2 regions of the Acinetobacter chenhuanii genome follow, and region 2 is predicted to be linked to the other one. Evidence: riboswitches for the same ligand, from Rfam matches in the RefSeq annotation. Region 2 holds a riboswitch; the other holds the start of a gene.
What was found. A riboswitch is a leader RNA that binds a small molecule or an ion and turns the genes downstream of it on or off. The one in region 2 is predicted to bind manganese.

Region 1 (8,689 bases), 1.5 Mb from region 2:
GAGTAATGTACTGTGTGTGCCTAATAGCAAAATACCCCGATCCCGATTGTCATTTAGGTGCTCTAAGCCTTCTATATGAACTCTCTTTTTAAACCATGCAGGACAATACCAAGCATTTAAGGCTTCAAAGATACCAATCATTGTATCGGTAAAAACTAACTTAGCTTTGGCTTCAATTTGCTCAGGTGTTTTTTCCGGAAAACACGCTCCCAAATTTCTTAACGTTGTTTTCCTTCGGGAGGCCAAGAGTGACCAAGCAATTTTTGAAAAAAGTTTTGCTAACCGCCACTGGATTGCCCAAGGCAAGTAGGCAAGAAACATAAGAATAAAAGCTGAAAACCATATACCCCAATATTTCAGTGATAGAAAGGAAAATTGAAACTGCCCAGACTTATACTGCGGTTCAGATTTCGTCATACTGTAAATATCTAGAGGTATAGGTAATCATCCTAACACACGTGAACCCTATATGCGTTTGCAAAGTGTGTCTATTTTTAAGCTCAACTTACAGTTCTTACTTATTCATTCGCAATACCTTAACTACAGCCATCTGGGAGTTTTATTATTTATAAGAATATTAATCACTTACTTTTCAAATTTTTCGTAAATGCATCTGAATTAAAATAGTCAGTAATCTCTTCGCCTTGGTTTAGAACTTTCTCCTTTGGAATATTTAAAAAATCCAGTTCTGATTTAAAGCTCATAAATTCAGGAATAAATTTCTTAATCGGTGGCGGTGGTTTAGGCCCACCTTCTGTGATTTTTTCAATAAATCCGGCTAGCCATAAGATATATTCATCTTCCATATCAGGATGTGGAATCAGACTAATATCTATTTTTACTTGGCATTCATTTAAGGGTTTTATCAAAGCTTCTTCAAAATTAATGTAGTTATACTTTAGTTTGAAAACGGTTCCAGATATCTCTTTACGTATAAAAATTATTAAATGATTAAGATTTTCAATAGTATCATCTGAAAAAAGCTCAACTTCTTTAACTTTCCTATACACACTTTCAGCAATAGCTAAGTATTGTGGCATTGAGTTTTTCCTTATATTTGAAGTAGTACTCGGTTGCTTCTCAAAGTAAGTATGCTTTAAGTTATGTTTATTCGTGTAAGTTTATGTATTATTAAGAAACAAATGTTATCAAACTGTTAATTTTAAGCTATTCTTTAAGCTTATTTTAACTTCTCTTTAGAAAAAAATTTTTTATCCGCTTAATTCATCTTTTTAGTAGGCAAATAATGTATTTTTTTTATCACCTTTTCGTACATTCAAGTCAGAAACAACCGACTATGTTTTTTTACTGAAATTTGGTACTTGATCAATAAAGTCCCTTAAAGGCATTGGGCATCCCCATAAATAGCCTTGAAACTCCGTACAACCATTATCTTTAAAAGCGCTAAACTGTTCGGCCGTTTCTATTCCCTCTACCAACACACGAAGGTTCAAGTCCAGACCAATTTTAATAATGCCCGTGACCAGTTTATTGCTACGCTTGTCATCTAAAGCAGCCTCTACAAAACTACGATCAATTTTAATTTGGCTAATCGGCATTTTTTGCAAATAGCTTAAAGATGAATAACCCGTGCCAAAGTCATCAAGAGAAAGCTGGATTCCATGTTTTGACAAGAAGTGCATTTTTTCGATCATGCTAGCGCAATTATTTAAAGCAATATTTTCAGTAATTTCTAATATGAGCAGCGATGGATTAATGCCATGTTTCTGAACCATACCAATCACAGTTTGTTCAAAGTGCTGTTGCATAAAATGATCGGCACTAATATTGATTGAGAGTTTCAGTTTTTTGGTCTCTTCTTTTTTGCTCCATTGATGCAACACGCAACAGGCTTGCGCAAGTACCCATTCGCCAATCTTGGGCATTAACTCATAAACTTCAGCGACCGGAATAAAATCTTTTGTCGGAACATATCCTAAAACAGGATGATGCCATCTGAGCAAAGCCTCCGCACCAATCAGGGTTTCAGACGAATCTATTTGTGGTTGATAAAAAAGCTCAAATTGTTTTTTCGCAAGCGCCAGTCGTAGGTCTTGCACCAATTTATTTTCTATTTGCATCTCTAATTGCATCGTATAAATTGAGATACAAATCATGAGTGTGGCGACACAAGTTACAATCCATCCACCATGATCACGAATGCTTTCTGGTAAAGGGATTGCGCCAGCGATATTAAAAGAGCTGCCACTAAAAAATATAAAACATGTAATCGACAATACAATCAAAATAAATTGTAAGAAACTTGGATCACGGCGGTAATTTAAATACCCCAATATCGCTCCGGCAGGCAAAAACAAGTGTGCCACTCGCGGGTAATCAATACTCGCCACATCAAAAAACAGGCAAAACACCACTGGAAAAACCAGCAGCACGGCTTGGGATAAGAGAATACCCGCTGAAATTTGACGTATATACAGTAAAAAAAGACTAAATAGAGATATCATTGTGAAAAAGATATCCATACAAACAATAAGCCACATTTGTGCAATTGCGAAATATATTGTCCAAAACAAGCAAAAAATAAGGCAAATAAAGATATTGGCTTTGGCTGCAATAGTAAGTTGCTGATCCTTTATGGCACTATAATTTTTCTTTTGTTTTTTTAAGTAAGACGAAGCTATCATAAATAAATCAACCATAAAAATATTTCTACATAGATCCCCAATGTGATCATTGATACTCCATTTCAATATTTACTCATAAAACGTAATGTTTTATTTCCCTGTTCTTTATACTTTTCGTTTTAATGTAGGTATTGTTTTAATAATGCTGGTACAGTTCTGTTGTTTAATTGAACGATACTGTTTTTTAAGTACTCCTTAATTTTAAAGTATCATGACCTAACAATACATGCCTCTGCTACCAAGGTACAGCCTTTAAATGGTGAAAATTCAAACAAATGTCAAAAAATATGCGCTTATCGTAATCTTACACACCCGTAGGTGCATAAGATGACCTATTTAAGCATTTTGAAAATGGCTGATTTAGCCTTCAAGTTTTATCTAAGAGAAATAGCAACGATTACTGCAAAAACAGCATATAGACTGCTGACCGCAACTAATGCTCGGCCATCGACCGAACCACGGCGGAATAAAGCCCATAGAAATACAATAGCGAGTGCAGTAATCACACCAGATGCCAATAGCACGCCATCAAAGCGCCACGGTGTAAAGAAAATACCCAATGCACTTGGTATGGTCGCCTGAATCATCATGGCTCCGGAAATGTTTGCTAAAGCTAAACGTTCTTTGCCTTGGCGCACCCAAATCAGCGCATTCATAATTTCAGGTAATTCAGTTGCAACCGGACTCAGTAGCAAAGCAACCATGTGAGGCGGCCAGCTAAGTGCTGTACCAATCGCTTCTAGTTGAGCCACAAAGGTGTGTGATGCAATGCTAATCACAACTAAAGCCAACAAGACTTGTAGACCCGCCCAACCTAAAGATGGTTCGGCCGTATTTGGACGAAATTTGAGGGGTTCAAGTTCTTCTTCTTCAGCGCTTGTGTCAGATTCTCTAATCTCACGCCAGACATAAGCTGCATAAGCCGCCAAAAATAAAATGCCTAGCCAAGGCTTAATGGCAAATGCAACCAAACCAAGCGCTACTTTTAATACAAAGATTGCAAGGAAAGAAACCTGATCTCGACTTAAGCGAGCGTAATCAACTTGTACCTGATTTGATGCGCGTGCCAGCTTTTTACGATGAAGGATTAATACCAGACCAACAACAGCATAGCCCAACGTTGCCAAAACCAGTGGGCCACCCATTGCAGCCCCAACACCCAAGTCTTTTTGTTCTGGCGTATTACCAAATACAACGGCCATAAAAGTGACTGCACTTTCAGGTAGCGCTGTACCAAAAGCTGCGAGAACTGAGCCTACTGCGGTTGCACCGAGGTTAAGACGTTTACCAAACCATTCAATGCCGTTAACGAAATATTCGCAGGCGAGATAAATTGCCCCAGCGGACAAAAAGAATAAGATAAAAGTGAGGAGCATAGAATCATTCCAGCCGGGCGAACAAGAAACCATTGGCGCAACAACGCTCCTCGCCCGACTAGCAAAGTACGTTGTGGCCAAAGGTCTCGCCTAGCTCACACTGTATATATACAGCGGCTGAACACGCCATGAGATACTCATCTCAAGTTTGTTGACGTGCTCTTCCTAGCTGGGTACTAGGAATGGCTACTCCCCAATGACAATGGGGTGGATTTTAGCAGTGATTTCGTTGTAACTCTACTGCGTTGGTCAGACAAAATGTATTTCTACACTGGCATGTACAATTTCTTCGTGAATAGACAATGCTTTTTTGACCAAATCGGGGGTTAAATCTGTTCTATTCGTTTCTAAAGCCAAAATACATGAGAATTTTCCCTTACCTACTTTCCATACGTGTAAATCGGTAATTTTCACTTGGGACAATTGCTCTATAACTTCTTGGATTTCAGCGACAACGGGATGTGACATTTCGGCATCTAGTAACGTTTTTCCTGTATCACGTAAAAGTCCCCAAGACCACTGGGCAACAAGTATGGCTCCTACTATCCCCAATAGTGCATCTAAAAAATTCCATCCAAAATATTTACCAGCAAAAAGTGCAACTATGGCTAATACCGAAGTTACAGCATCGGCAACCACATGTATAAACGCAGCTTTATGATTTAAATCGTGATGATGATCATGATGGTGATGACTATGCCCATGATCGTGATGATGGTGGTGGTCATGGCTATCATGTAATAGCCATGCGCAGATTATATTGACAGCCAACCCTACAACAGCAATAGAAATCGCTTCATCATAGTGAATATCAACAGGATGAAGTAATCGCTCAATAGATTGGGCGCCCATCAAAAGCGCAACCACCATTAATATGATTGCACTGCTATAGCCCCCCAAAATTTCAATTTTCCAAGTTCCGAAACTAAAACGTTTGTCATGGGCATAACGGCGAGCCATTTTGTAAGCAATATAAGCCAGCCCTAGCGCAACCATGTGTGAACTCATGTGCCATCCATCGGCTAAAAGTGCCATGGAATTAAAGATCCACCCCCCTACAATTTCAAAAACCATCATCACGGCAGTTAGGATAGTTGCTATCAAAATTTTCTTTTGAGCCAGAGGGTTTCCTTCATCGAACTGATGAGAATGGTAACGTTCTAAGTTGCTATTGATTTCCATATTTATGGTCTTTTATTAATACTCCCCCATAGTATATATTTATTTGAAAGAAAATAGATTGCCTGACGACCAAGACAAGAAAATTTTTAATCAGTATTTACCCCTCAGGACTCATGTGCCAGAGTGAATTGAGCAAATGTACTATTCAAATTGGTAGAGCCAAAAGCCAAACTATTTGTACTCATGACTCTTTGCATGTACCGAAAACAGCGATTTTAGAATTCTTTCAGTTGAAAGCGTTTAGTCAGTTTCTTTTGCAAAACAAGAACCAAAATTGGGAATCCTGCTGCGGAAATTGCACATAACACCAGTAACTTATTTACACTTTGTGGTGCCATGGCGTGGTCTGATAATAAAAAAGCAGACAGGAAAAATGCGATGGTTGTCATGAGATACATGATTGATGTCTGTAATGAAGAGAATCCAGCTCTTTGCTGATCGTCAGGAAATTGCATCGTAACCACCGAAGATGACACCAAACGACTGTAAGAAGCGCCGAGAAATAAAGTAATAAATAACCCTGCCTGCTGATAGCCTAAAACTGGTATGAGCAAACTGAGTATAAAAACTATGGTTGAAGCTGTAGCCAACAGCAAAGCAGAAAAACGGGAAGTTAACAGGCCTGTAATTTTTGTAGATAGATAGCCTACAATGCCCCCACAAAAGAAAAGCCAAGGTAGTAGGTCTTGCGAAGCGCCCAATTGCTGAATCATTAATGGCGCTAGAATAGGAATAACCAGCATTGGACTAAACTGTACAAGCGCATTACTGGAGGCGAACAGTAAAGTATCTCCATCAAGAGACGGCGCTCGAAACACCTCTAAAGAGACTGGGTCTTTGGGTATAATGGATACCACCAATGGCAATGCCAACAGACACAATATAGCGATTACCCATAAAGCCACATGCCAACCATAATGTATACACAGATATATTAGAGTGGGCATTCCTACAATACTGACTATCGAAAATGACGCAATCACTGTCGCTAACATTTTTCCGCGTAAGTGCGGCGGTGCGTTGTTTATCAATATACTGATACCCACACCCATTGTTGTACCACCTACCAGCCCTGCACAAAATCGGAGAGCAAGCAGAAGACTAAAACTAGATGTGAAAGTTGTTAATAGTGTCAGTAAGCCTAGTAGTGCCATATTGGCAATTAAGAAATTTTTCTTATTGAAGTGATCAATCCGGTAAAAGGCTATAACGCCAGAAAGAACGGCTCCGAGTGTGTACATACCCGACACATAGCCTGAAAATGATACAGGCACAGAGCAATCTGTTGCCATAAAAACAAAAATGGGATTGAACACCATGTATTCCAGCGCATTGGTGAACTGGACAAAAGCAATCACAATCGCTATTCGTATAAGGGCTTTATGATTCAATGTTGGTGTGCCTAGAGGCATAGCAAGCAACCTATGGATGAAAGACACCCAAGTTTAATCGCTATCAATAGTGTTTATTATGTGCTAAAAATGGCACTTATTATTATCAAATTTGGGATAATTGATGCGATCGGCTTTTGATATTAATACTCTGAAAGTGTTCATTGCGGTGGTTGAAAGAGAAAGTTTTGTTGGGGCATCAAAAATCCTTGAAATGCCGACATCAAACGTGAGTCGTTGTATTTCCCAGTTAGAAGAAAAATTAGATCTACAGCTCATTGAGCGTAGCACCCGACATATGAAACTCACTCAGGCGGGACACCTACTCTATACCCGAGCAAAGCCATTACTAGAAGCGCTTGAGCAAACTGAAACAGAGTTAACGTTACGACAAATACAGCTCAAGGGTCCATTACGTATCTGTATTCCCAATGAAATAGGCCCTGCGCTGCTAGGTTCTGTTATTGCCGACTTCGCCTGCCAGTATCCAGACCTAGAAATTAGCTGTGTCACAAATTTGTCCGGTTTCGAGTCTCTGCGAGATGATCTGGATTTAGCGGTTATTATTACCCGTGGACAGCTAGATAACAGTGACTATATCGCCCGTCAGTTGGTGACGATCCCTTGCACTATTGTTGCAGCTCCTTCGGTCATTCAGCGTTATGGCACCCCTACTCATATCCAGCAATTTGAAGAGTTACCCTGTATTACAACAGTAACTGCACTCAAAGGTGCTCCTTGGCAGTTTGTAAATAAAAAGGGAGAGTTTGAAACAATCAAGGTCAAAGGGCATTATCGGGTAAACAGTGGAGAGATGGCAGGACAAGCTGCTGTAGCAGGTGTTGGTTTTGCAATTTTATCCAAACAAGCTTGCCAACCCTACATTAGCGATGGACGATTAATCGAAATTGAGTTTGAGCAATCGGCAGCGCCATTGCATTTGTTTGCGATTTATTCAAATCGTCGGTATTTACCCGCTAAAACAAGAGCGATTATTGATTTCATGCATGAGAAATTGAGTCATCTATCTTCATAAAACATAGCTTTTCACAAATATTTGCAATCTATATGTTCCCCAACAGGAGCTTTATTCACATTGCCAATCTTTATTTTGTCTATTGATCAAGCTGATAAGAGTACTTTCTTTTTGCTGTTTATTTCTTCACTCATTTTAGGAATCCTTTTTGCCAATCAGCCTCAATTTGTTAAGATGGCAACCTTGAGAAATTAAGTTAAGCTCTCTCACACTGTTGACTCAATTTTGACATAAAAAAGGTACACTAGAAGGTATACTTTTTTCTTAGATTAAATCCAATTCACACAGATATTGTTAGAATTGGCTAGATGACCAAACGTAAAATATTATTGATTTTTTAAGGGTTTATTACGCATGAATAGCGCTGAAATCATGGCTGATCTCTCCACCCACACTCCAATGATGCAGCAATATCTCAAGGTCAAAAAAGAATATCAACATGCGTTGCTGTTTTATCGTATGGGCGACTTTTATGAACTTTTTTTTGAAGACGCGCATTTAGCAGCCAAACTTTTAGGAATTACCCTAACCCATCGTGGTAAAGCAAACGGCAACCCGATTCCAATGGCAGGTGTTCCTTACCATTCAGCAGAAGGTTATCTTGCACGCTTGGTTAAAGCAGGCCGCACCGTTGCCATTTGCGAACAAGTCGGCGAAGTCACAGGCAAAGGCCCTGTTGAACGTAAAGTTGTTCGCATTCTTACGCCAGGTACTTTAACTGACGATGCACTACTTACAAGTTATCAGTCATCTAACCTTGTGGCGCTATGCATTCATCAAAACCAGATCGGTTTTGCTTTACTCGACTTAAGTGCGGGTATTTTTAAAGTTCAGCAACAAGACTACAAACCAGAACAACTTCCAATTGAACTTGCGCGCCTCATGCCAAGTGAAATTTTGATTGATGAAGATTTGGTTGACACTCATATTATTGAGCAAATTAAAAAGCACTTAGATTGCCCTGTTACCAAACGCCCAAATGTAGACTTCAATCTAAATAATGCACAAAAAACTTTATGTGATCAGTTCACGGTATCTACACTTTCTGGTTTTGGACTA
Region 2 (8,689 bases):
TGGGTTATCTGCCAGATCAGCCCCTTTTTGGCTGTCATAATTGGTATAGAAATCATAACCCGCTTCTGTCGCACCACGTAATAATACAGTTCTGACATGTGGACGACCGCTAGCACTGGCTGTTGCCAATGACATTGCATACGGTTCGTGCAAGTTAGCCGCTAAGGCATGATTAAACCAACCTAAAAATTGCTCATGTGGATTGTTAGCGACATGAGTCTCGTACAATTCACCTTGTTCATAGCTTAAGCGTAATTCACTTAAGTCTTTAATGACATCACTCATGGCTATACCTTATGCAACCTGTGCTTGTGAACGAACTGCATTTGCTAAATGTTCAGCTAAAGCATTTACTTCTTGCTCGTTATCACCTTCAACCATGACACGAATCACTGGCTCAGTTCCAGACTTACGAACTAAAATACGTCCACGTCCTTTAAGTTGCTCTTCGGCCTTATTAAACTCAGTCACTAGCGCTGGAATAGAGTATGGGTCAAGCATTTGCTCTAAGCGTATATTTACAAGAACTTGCGGGAATAATTTAAAGTCCTGAACTAATTCATGAAGTGCTTTATTCTGCTCAACCATCACCGTTAATACTTGCAATGCCGCAATAATGGCATCACCCGTTGTACTCTTATCTAAAGTTAAAATATGACCAGATGGTTCTCCACCTGTAACCCAGCCATTTTCTTCTAATGCTTGTAGTACATAACGGTCACCGACTTTCGCGCGAACAAAGCCAACTCCCGCTTTTTCAAGTGCGACTTCAAGTGCGATATTACTCATGACAGTACCGACCACGCCCACAGGTTTTTTCTGAGCTTGAGTCGCTAAAATATATAAAATATGGTCGCCATCAATTAAGTTACCAAACTTATCAACCATCACTACTCGGTCAGCATCGCCATCAAAAGCAATCCCTAGATCTGCGCCTTGCTCAACCACTGCTTTTTGTAAGTGTTCAGGATGTGTTGAACCACAGTTTTCATTAATATTTAAACCATCTGGCTCATTATATAAAGCAATAACTTTAGCACCTAGTTCACGAAAAACTGAAGGACCGACGCTGTAGGCTGCACCATGAGCACAATCCACAACAATTTTTAAATTATTTAAATCAAAATGATAGGGAAATGTAGATTTACAAAATTCAATATAGCGACCATTTGCATCATTTACTCGAATACTCTTACCCAAGTTTGCAGTGTCTTCAATCAATAAATCTTTTTCTAATTCTCTATTAATTTCTTCTTGTAATGAATCTGGTAGTTTTTTGCCTTCACTTGAAAAGAATTTAATACCATTATCAAAGTATGGATTATGTGATGCAGAAATTACGATGCCAGCATAGGCGTGTAATGCACGAGTAAGGTGTGCAATTGCTGGCGTCGGCAATGGACCAAGTAAGTGAACATATACACCAGCAGCGTTTAATCCTGCCTGTAAAGCGGCCTCTAAAATATAACCAGATAAACGAGTGTCTTTTCCTAATACAACAAGCGGTTTATTTTTTGGACTCGTTCGTTTTAATACCTTCCCTGCAGCAAAGCCTAATTTTAAAGCAAACTCTGGTGTAATAGGCGTTTGCCCAAATTTTCCACGAATACCATCTGTTCCAAAATAACTCATAGCTTATCTCATTTTACGCCACTTCAGCCGTGGCTCATTTCGTATATGGCTATTCTGCCATATGTCTTTTCATTAGATTTACTTTACACCAAAAACAAAAAGCCGTCAGTGTAATGACGGCTTTCTGCATTGATTTGGTTACCAAAAACTAACCGACACGATAGTTCGGAGCTTCTTTAGTAATCGTTACATCATGAACATGTGACTCAGACATACCCGCTGAAGTAATTTTCACAAATTTCGCATTTTGGCGAAGATCTTCAATTACTGATGAACCTGTATAACCCATCGATGAACGCAAACCACCCATCATCTGATGAACGATGTTACCCATTGGGCCTTTATATGGAACACGACCTTCAATACCTTCTGGTACTAACTTTTCAGCACCCGCTTTTGAATCTTGGAAATAACGGTCAGCAGAACCTGTTGCTCCAGCCATTGCACCTAATGAGCCCATACCACGGTAAGCTTTGTAGTAACGGCCTTGGAAGAATTCAACTTCACCCGGTGCTTCTTCAGTACCCGCTAGAAGTGAGCCAACCATGATTGTGCTTGCACCCGCACCGATTGCTTTTGCCATATCGCCAGAGAAACGAATACCGCCATCTGCAATTAAAGGAATTTGATCTTTCAATGCATTAGCAACGCTATCAATCGCAGAAATTTGTGGCATACCAATACCGGCCACAATACGTGTCGTACAGATAGAACCAGGACCAATACCTACTTTTACAGCATCTGCACCTGCATCTAATAATGCTAATGCAGCATCACCAGTTGCGATATTACCGCCGATGACTTGTACTTGAGGGAAGTTTTGTTTTACCCAACGTACACGTTCAATAACACCAGCAGAGTGACCGTGTGCTGTATCAACAACAATAACGTCAACACCAGCTTCAACTAATGCTTCCACACGACTTGGTGTTTCAACGCCTGTACCTACTGCAGCACCAACACGTAAACGACCAAGATCATCTTTACAACTGTTTGGATAACTCTCAGCTTTACGGAAGTCAGTTACCGTAATTAAACCTTTGAGTTCGTGGTTCTCACCAACAACCAAAACTTTTTCAATGCGATGCTTTTGCAATAATGCTTGAATATTTTCTTTAGATTCGCCTTCACGCACAGTCACCAAACGATCTTGGCCTGTCATGATATTGCTAACCGGTTGTTCTAAATTGGTTTCAAAACGCGTATCACGACCTGTCACAATACCAACAACCTTGCCGTCTTTAACAACAGGTACACCGCTAATGTTATTAGCGCCGGTAATTGCAATAAGTTCACGTACTGTAGTTTCTGGGGTTACAGTGATTGGATCTTTCACCATACCCGCTTCAAATTTTTTAACACGGCGTACTTCTGCAGCTTGAGCAGCAATATCCATGTTTTTGTGCAAAATCCCGATACCACCATTTTGCGCCATTGCAATCGCCATACGTGACTCAGTCACTGTATCCATTGCAGCTGAAACTAATGGGATATTTAAATGAATGCCGCGAGTTAAACGTGTCTTTAGAGAGACATCTTTTGGGAGAACAGTAGAGTAGGCAGGAAGTAATAAGACATCATCGAAGGTTAGCGCTTCTTGAACGATGGTCAGCATAACAATCTCACTGGTAAATTCCGTGAGCTATTATAAACAAATTTCAATGCAATTTTCATATAATCTTTGCCTTTTTCAGCAATAGATATCCGCCCACTCTAAATATTTCCCACTTATTATTAGGTTAGCTCATATTTAGCTCACCTGATCATAGTCATGATCATTTTCTGAATCTGCTGGGCTTACTTCAATTAGAGGAATCAGCTGGTGCGCCAAGCGCGCTTTCGTACACTGTTCATCAGCAATCTGCACCTCTTTACAAGTAGAACTACGCACAGCATAAATAGAACATCCTACTTCTTTACCAATTTCACCCGTTAAAGCCTGACACCGTGGCTGAGTTTGATTGGTTCCACGCATACAAGAATAAACGGGTGTCAAAGGTTCGACCAGATGTTCATCTATGAACTCGGCCTCAGCCCAGTAAAATGAAACCCGAAAATGTGCACAACACGCCCCACAGCGTAGGCACTCATCTGGAGTCGCAACTTGAGATAACATTTTTATTCAAATTCTCGTCATCAAAAATTTTTCTGTGACGCAAAATCCTAAAAAAATTTCAAATTGGACTCAAGATATTGAACCTAACTTTTTATGTTGGACAGCTAAAAATTTGTTCAGTCATTAAATCTACGCCGCATGGCAATGTTTCAATCCAGTCTAAAAACTGGTTAATCATTTCTTTGCCAATAAATGGAATACCGTGCTGCGGCACAATCATTTCAATATCCATTTGACGAACCATATTGACCCATAAGCGTATGACTTTATTGGAACACATATAGCGTTGGTGAAAAGCTTTCATTTTCATCACATGGGCATCAAAATCTTTTAGAGGCAGACTAGCATCATCGACAATTGAAGCCCCCATATCGCCAGAGAATAAAATTTTGGCAACTGGGTCATAAAACTGGAAATTACCTACCGAATGTAGAAAATGTGCCGGAACCATAACAAGCTTTGATTCGCCCAACTGGATCACTTGCCCACGATCTGGCAACTCAATAAGACGATCTTCCCAATTTCCTTTCATGCGCTCACTCATAAATGAGGAATTCAGGTGAGGTAAAAATCGTGCCCATAATTTAGAAGCAACCACTTTAGCATCTGTATAGACCAACCAACGTGGCATTGAAGTAATAATGTCTGGGTCTTGATGCGAAGCAATCACATAGTCTAGATTTTTAAGACGAGTATATTTATTAAGTTCCATAGTGAGTGGGACATAGGTCAAATCACCCCCTGGGTCAATAACAGCCGCTCGTCCATGATCAATAATTAAAAATTGATTGGCTTGTATGCCCTCACCTTTGACCAAGCTGGTAAAACTAATACATTTATGCACACCATTATCAAATAATATCTGAGATGTTGTTTTTTCAAACCCCATTTAATTTCCCCAAAAAACTTTTAAATATTAGATATTTTTATATCCATACTAAAATAAAGGGATTCTAAGAGGCTTGCAATGAATTGCTTGATATTTCTCATAATATTTTAAAATTGATTTTACTTTTCTTATTCTAGAAATGAATCATCAAAAAATTGGCGATCTTTATAGTCTCCTTAAATATACTTTATCTTGAAGCTTAACTACTTAAACACTCAAAAAAAAACGCACCCTTAATGAATGCGTTTTATATAAATTGAAAATAATTTAGAAGAAATAATGCTGTACTAGTGTAGAAAAACCCACGATGAAGAAAATAGCCGCACCAATTTTATGAATGAGTGAGATAGATAAACGTTCAGCCAATTTATTACCAATAAATACAGCGGGTGCATTGGCGATCATCATTCCTAGTGTTGTACCGAGCATCACCCAAAAAATGCTTTCATAACGTGCAGCTAAAGCGACTGTCGCAATTTGGGTTTTATCACCAATTTCAGCTAAGAAAAATAAAATAAAGGTCGCACCAAAAACACCTAATTTTTGCCATCTGTTAATGCTATCTGTTTCATCATCTAACTTATCTGGAATAAGCATCCAGAACGCCATACCAATGAAGCCAACCGCAAGCACCCAGACTAAAATTTCGGGACTTAGAACCGTTGTAATCCACTGACCAAGTACAGCAGAAATACCATGGTTAATTAGAGTTGCTAAAAGAATCGCTATTAAAATAGGAATTGGCTTACGAAAACGTGCAGATAATAAAAGTGCCAACAACTGAGTTTTATCGCCCATTTCAGCAAGGGCAACAATTGAGGTAGAAATCAGAAATTCTTGCATCTCGGTTCTCTGGCTAGCATAAATGCCTATGACCTACCCCTCCTGCTAGCCAAATATCATAAAATGATTGCAGAGTGGTAAATCAAAGGTCTTGCCAACTCAGGAACGATGAGACGTTTAAGCTATGATGACCATGTTCTGTTGAACAATTATGTTGACCATCACCTATTCACATTTGCTGTGAATAGCGGCTACTCCCCAATGAAGTATGCGTTTATTATATTCAAGTCATTCTATTTTTCAAATGTTCAAGCAAGAAATTTACCCACCCCCACCCGAATAAACACACAGCACCGAATAACACAGCAAAATAAGTGCTTATATGAATAAACCCGATATAACGATTGCTTGTTCCAGCCTGATATTTAAAGAGGCAACAAAACAAAACCCCGCCGAAGCGAGGTTTTAGTTAATTATTTCAGAATATTAGATTAATAAAGTACGAATATCTTTAAGAAGTTTCGTAAGTTTATTGGTAAAGCGAGCTGCATCTGCGCCATTAATTACACGGTGGTCATAAGACAATGACAACGGCAACATTAAGCGTGGATCAAAGTCTTTACCATTCCATACAGGCTGCATCGTTGCAGGTGAAATACCCAAGATTGCAACTTGTGGCCAGTTCACAAGTGGTGTAAATGCCGTACCACCTATTGCACCTAAACTTGAAATGGTGAAATTCGCACCTTGCAAGTCTTTCGGTGTTAATTTCTTATCACGTGCTTTTTGACCTAATACACCCAATTCAACTGCAATTTGCTTAATTGATTTTTGGTCTGGGTTACGAAGTACTGGCACAGTTAAACCATCAGGTGTTGCTACCGCAATTCCCATATGGATTTCATTGCGCAAGAGCACTGATTTACCGTCATCAGATAGATGACCTGCGAACTCACGCTCTTCTTTCAACAAATGCGCAACCGCTTTGATAATGAACGCCATAATCGTCAGGCTGATACCTTCTTTTTTGAAGTTACCTTTCAGCTCATTACGCCAATCTTCTAACTCAGTAATATCAGCCAAATCAAACTGGGTGACTTGCGGAATAAAGTTGTTCAATGACAGTTGCGGAATTGATACTTGCTGCAAACGCGTCAGTACTTTTTCTTCCACGCCACCAAACGCAGTGAAATCAGGAAGCTTTGGCAAACCCGAAACTGCTGGTGCAGTCGCCGCAACTGGCGCTGCTTGTGGTGCAGTTAAACGAGTCTTCACATAAGCAAAGATATCTTCTTTAACAACACGGCCATGCTCACCAGAAGTTTTAACTTGTGACAAAATCACGCCAAGTTCACGAGCAAGCTTACGAACAGCAGGACCTGCATACACTTTAGCGTTTTCGGCTTCTTGCTCTTTGGTTAGCTTGTCAGTACCAGATGTCGACGCTACAGGTGCAGACTGAGTTGCAGCAGGAGCTGTTGCTTTAGGGGCTGCAGCCTGTGGAGCTGGCGCCGCTTCTGCTTTTGCCACTGGAGCAGCAGGTGCTTGACTTTCAGCTTCAATTGTTGCAAGCAACACGCCTTGAGAAACTTGTTGACCTGCCTGTAAGTGAATTGCTTTTACAACGCCTGCAACAGTACTTGGAACTTCTACAGTTGCTTTATCAGACTCGACAACAACAAGGCTTTGATCCACATCAACTTTATCGCCAACTTGAACCAAGATTTCAGCAACAACTGCTTTATCTACGCCCAAATCAGGAACATTGATATCAACTGGACCAGATTGAGCTGGAGCCGCTGCTACAGTTTCTTGCTTGGCAGCAACAGGTTCAGCCGCCGCAGCTGGAGCTGCTGTAGTAGCAGGAGCTTCTGCTTGCGCATTAGACGCAGCTGCTGTTTTCACTTGAATAAGAACAACACCTTCTTTAACAGTATCGCCTTCTTTCACTTGAATACTTTCTACAGTACCCGCAACACTGCTTGGAACTTCTACAGTTGCTTTATCTGACTCTACAACAACAATACTTTGTTCAGCATCAATCTGGTCACCCACTTTAACGAGGATTTCACCAACCAATGCTTTTTCAACACCAATGTCAGGTACAGTCACATCAACAGTTGCAGTTGATGTAGCGGCAACAGGCTGAGCTGAAGCTTGAGTTTGTTGAGCAGTTGCTGGTGCTGCTTGTGCTGCACCTTCTGCTTCGATTTCAATCAAAGCAACGCCTTCAGTCACATCATCACCTTGGTTAATCAAGATGCTTTTTACCACACCTGCTGAAGTGCTAGGCACTTCAACAGTTGCTTTATCTGACTCAAGCACAACGATACTGTCGTCAACTTCAACGCGGTCGCCAACTTTTACTAAAATTTCAGCGACGTTTGCTTTATCTACACCAATATCAGGGGTCTTAATTTGCATGCTTAGTTCCCCTCACCTGTTTGCGTTTCATTGTATTCAGCAACTGCCTGAACTTCTGGATGCGCTTGTGGAGCCCATGCAACTGGACGATCCGTATCTAACTCAAAGTTAGAAATCGCATCTTTCACTAAACGAGCATCTACTTCACCTTCGTCAGCTAATTTTTTCAAAGTAGCAACAACGATATGTGCAGCATCAACACCAAAGAAACTACGTAAATTCGCACGTGTATCTGAGCGACCGTAACCATCTGTACCTAATGCAACAAATGGACGACCATCTGGAAGATATGCACGGATTTGTTCGCTGTACGCACGCATATGATCTGTAGCAGAAACTACAATACCTTCCGTACCACGTAATTGCTTAGATACCCAAGACTCTTTCACTTCTTCAGCAAGTGGGTGTAAGCGGTTGTATTCTTCACATGCCATACCATCACGTGACAACTCATTGAAGCTTGTTACACTCCAAACGTTTGAGTGGATTTGGTATTCATCACGTAAGATTTTCGCAGCTTTAATCACTTCACGAAGAATTACACCTGAACCAAGTAATTGAACAGTTGCTTTTTCATCTTTTTCGAACAAGTACATACCACGCTTAATGCCTTCCTCAGCGCCTTCTGGCATTGCAGGATGCTCGTAGTTTTCGTTCATTACCGTTAGGTAATAGAACACTCGCTCTTGGTTCACATACATACGTTGTAAACCGTCGTGTACGATCACAGCCAATTCATAACCAAAACATGGATCATAAGATACACAGTTTGGAATTGTGTTCGCCAAGATATGTGAATGACCATCTTGGTGCTGTAAACCTTCACCGTTCAATGTTGTACGGCC

Region 1: another riboswitch for manganese. It lies ahead of ABLB96_RS08855 (sodium:calcium antiporter); the one in region 2 lies ahead of ABLB96_RS01835 (TMEM165/GDT1 family protein).

What each region holds. Positions count from the first base shown of each region.
Region 1 is NZ_CP157428.1:1,856,645-1,865,333, reverse strand. Features, by position in the region: gene ABLB96_RS08870 (lauroyl acyltransferase) at 1-417, opposite strand, end outside; gene ABLB96_RS08865 (hypothetical protein) at 582-1,040, opposite strand; gene ABLB96_RS08860 (EAL domain-containing protein) at 1,296-2,660, opposite strand; gene ABLB96_RS08855 (sodium:calcium antiporter) at 3,020-4,021, opposite strand; yybP-ykoY riboswitch at 4,033-4,228, opposite strand; gene dmeF (CDF family Co(II)/Ni(II) efflux transporter DmeF) at 4,271-5,203, opposite strand; gene ABLB96_RS08845 (MFS transporter) at 5,419-6,615, opposite strand; gene ABLB96_RS08840 (LysR family transcriptional regulator) at 6,719-7,630, shown strand; gene mutS (DNA mismatch repair protein MutS) at 7,985-8,689, shown strand, end outside.
Region 2 is NZ_CP157428.1:352,116-360,804, forward strand. Features, by position in the region: gene pdxH (pyridoxamine 5'-phosphate oxidase) at 1-285, opposite strand, end outside; gene glmM (phosphoglucosamine mutase) at 295-1,632, opposite strand; gene guaB (IMP dehydrogenase) at 1,781-3,247, opposite strand; gene ABLB96_RS01825 (YkgJ family cysteine cluster protein) at 3,383-3,748, opposite strand; gene ABLB96_RS01830 (MBL fold metallo-hydrolase) at 3,840-4,637, opposite strand; gene ABLB96_RS01835 (TMEM165/GDT1 family protein) at 4,905-5,480, opposite strand; yybP-ykoY riboswitch at 5,496-5,692, opposite strand; gene ABLB96_RS01840 (2-oxo acid dehydrogenase subunit E2) at 5,907-7,844, opposite strand; gene aceE (pyruvate dehydrogenase (acetyl-transferring), homodimeric type) at 7,847-8,689, opposite strand, start outside.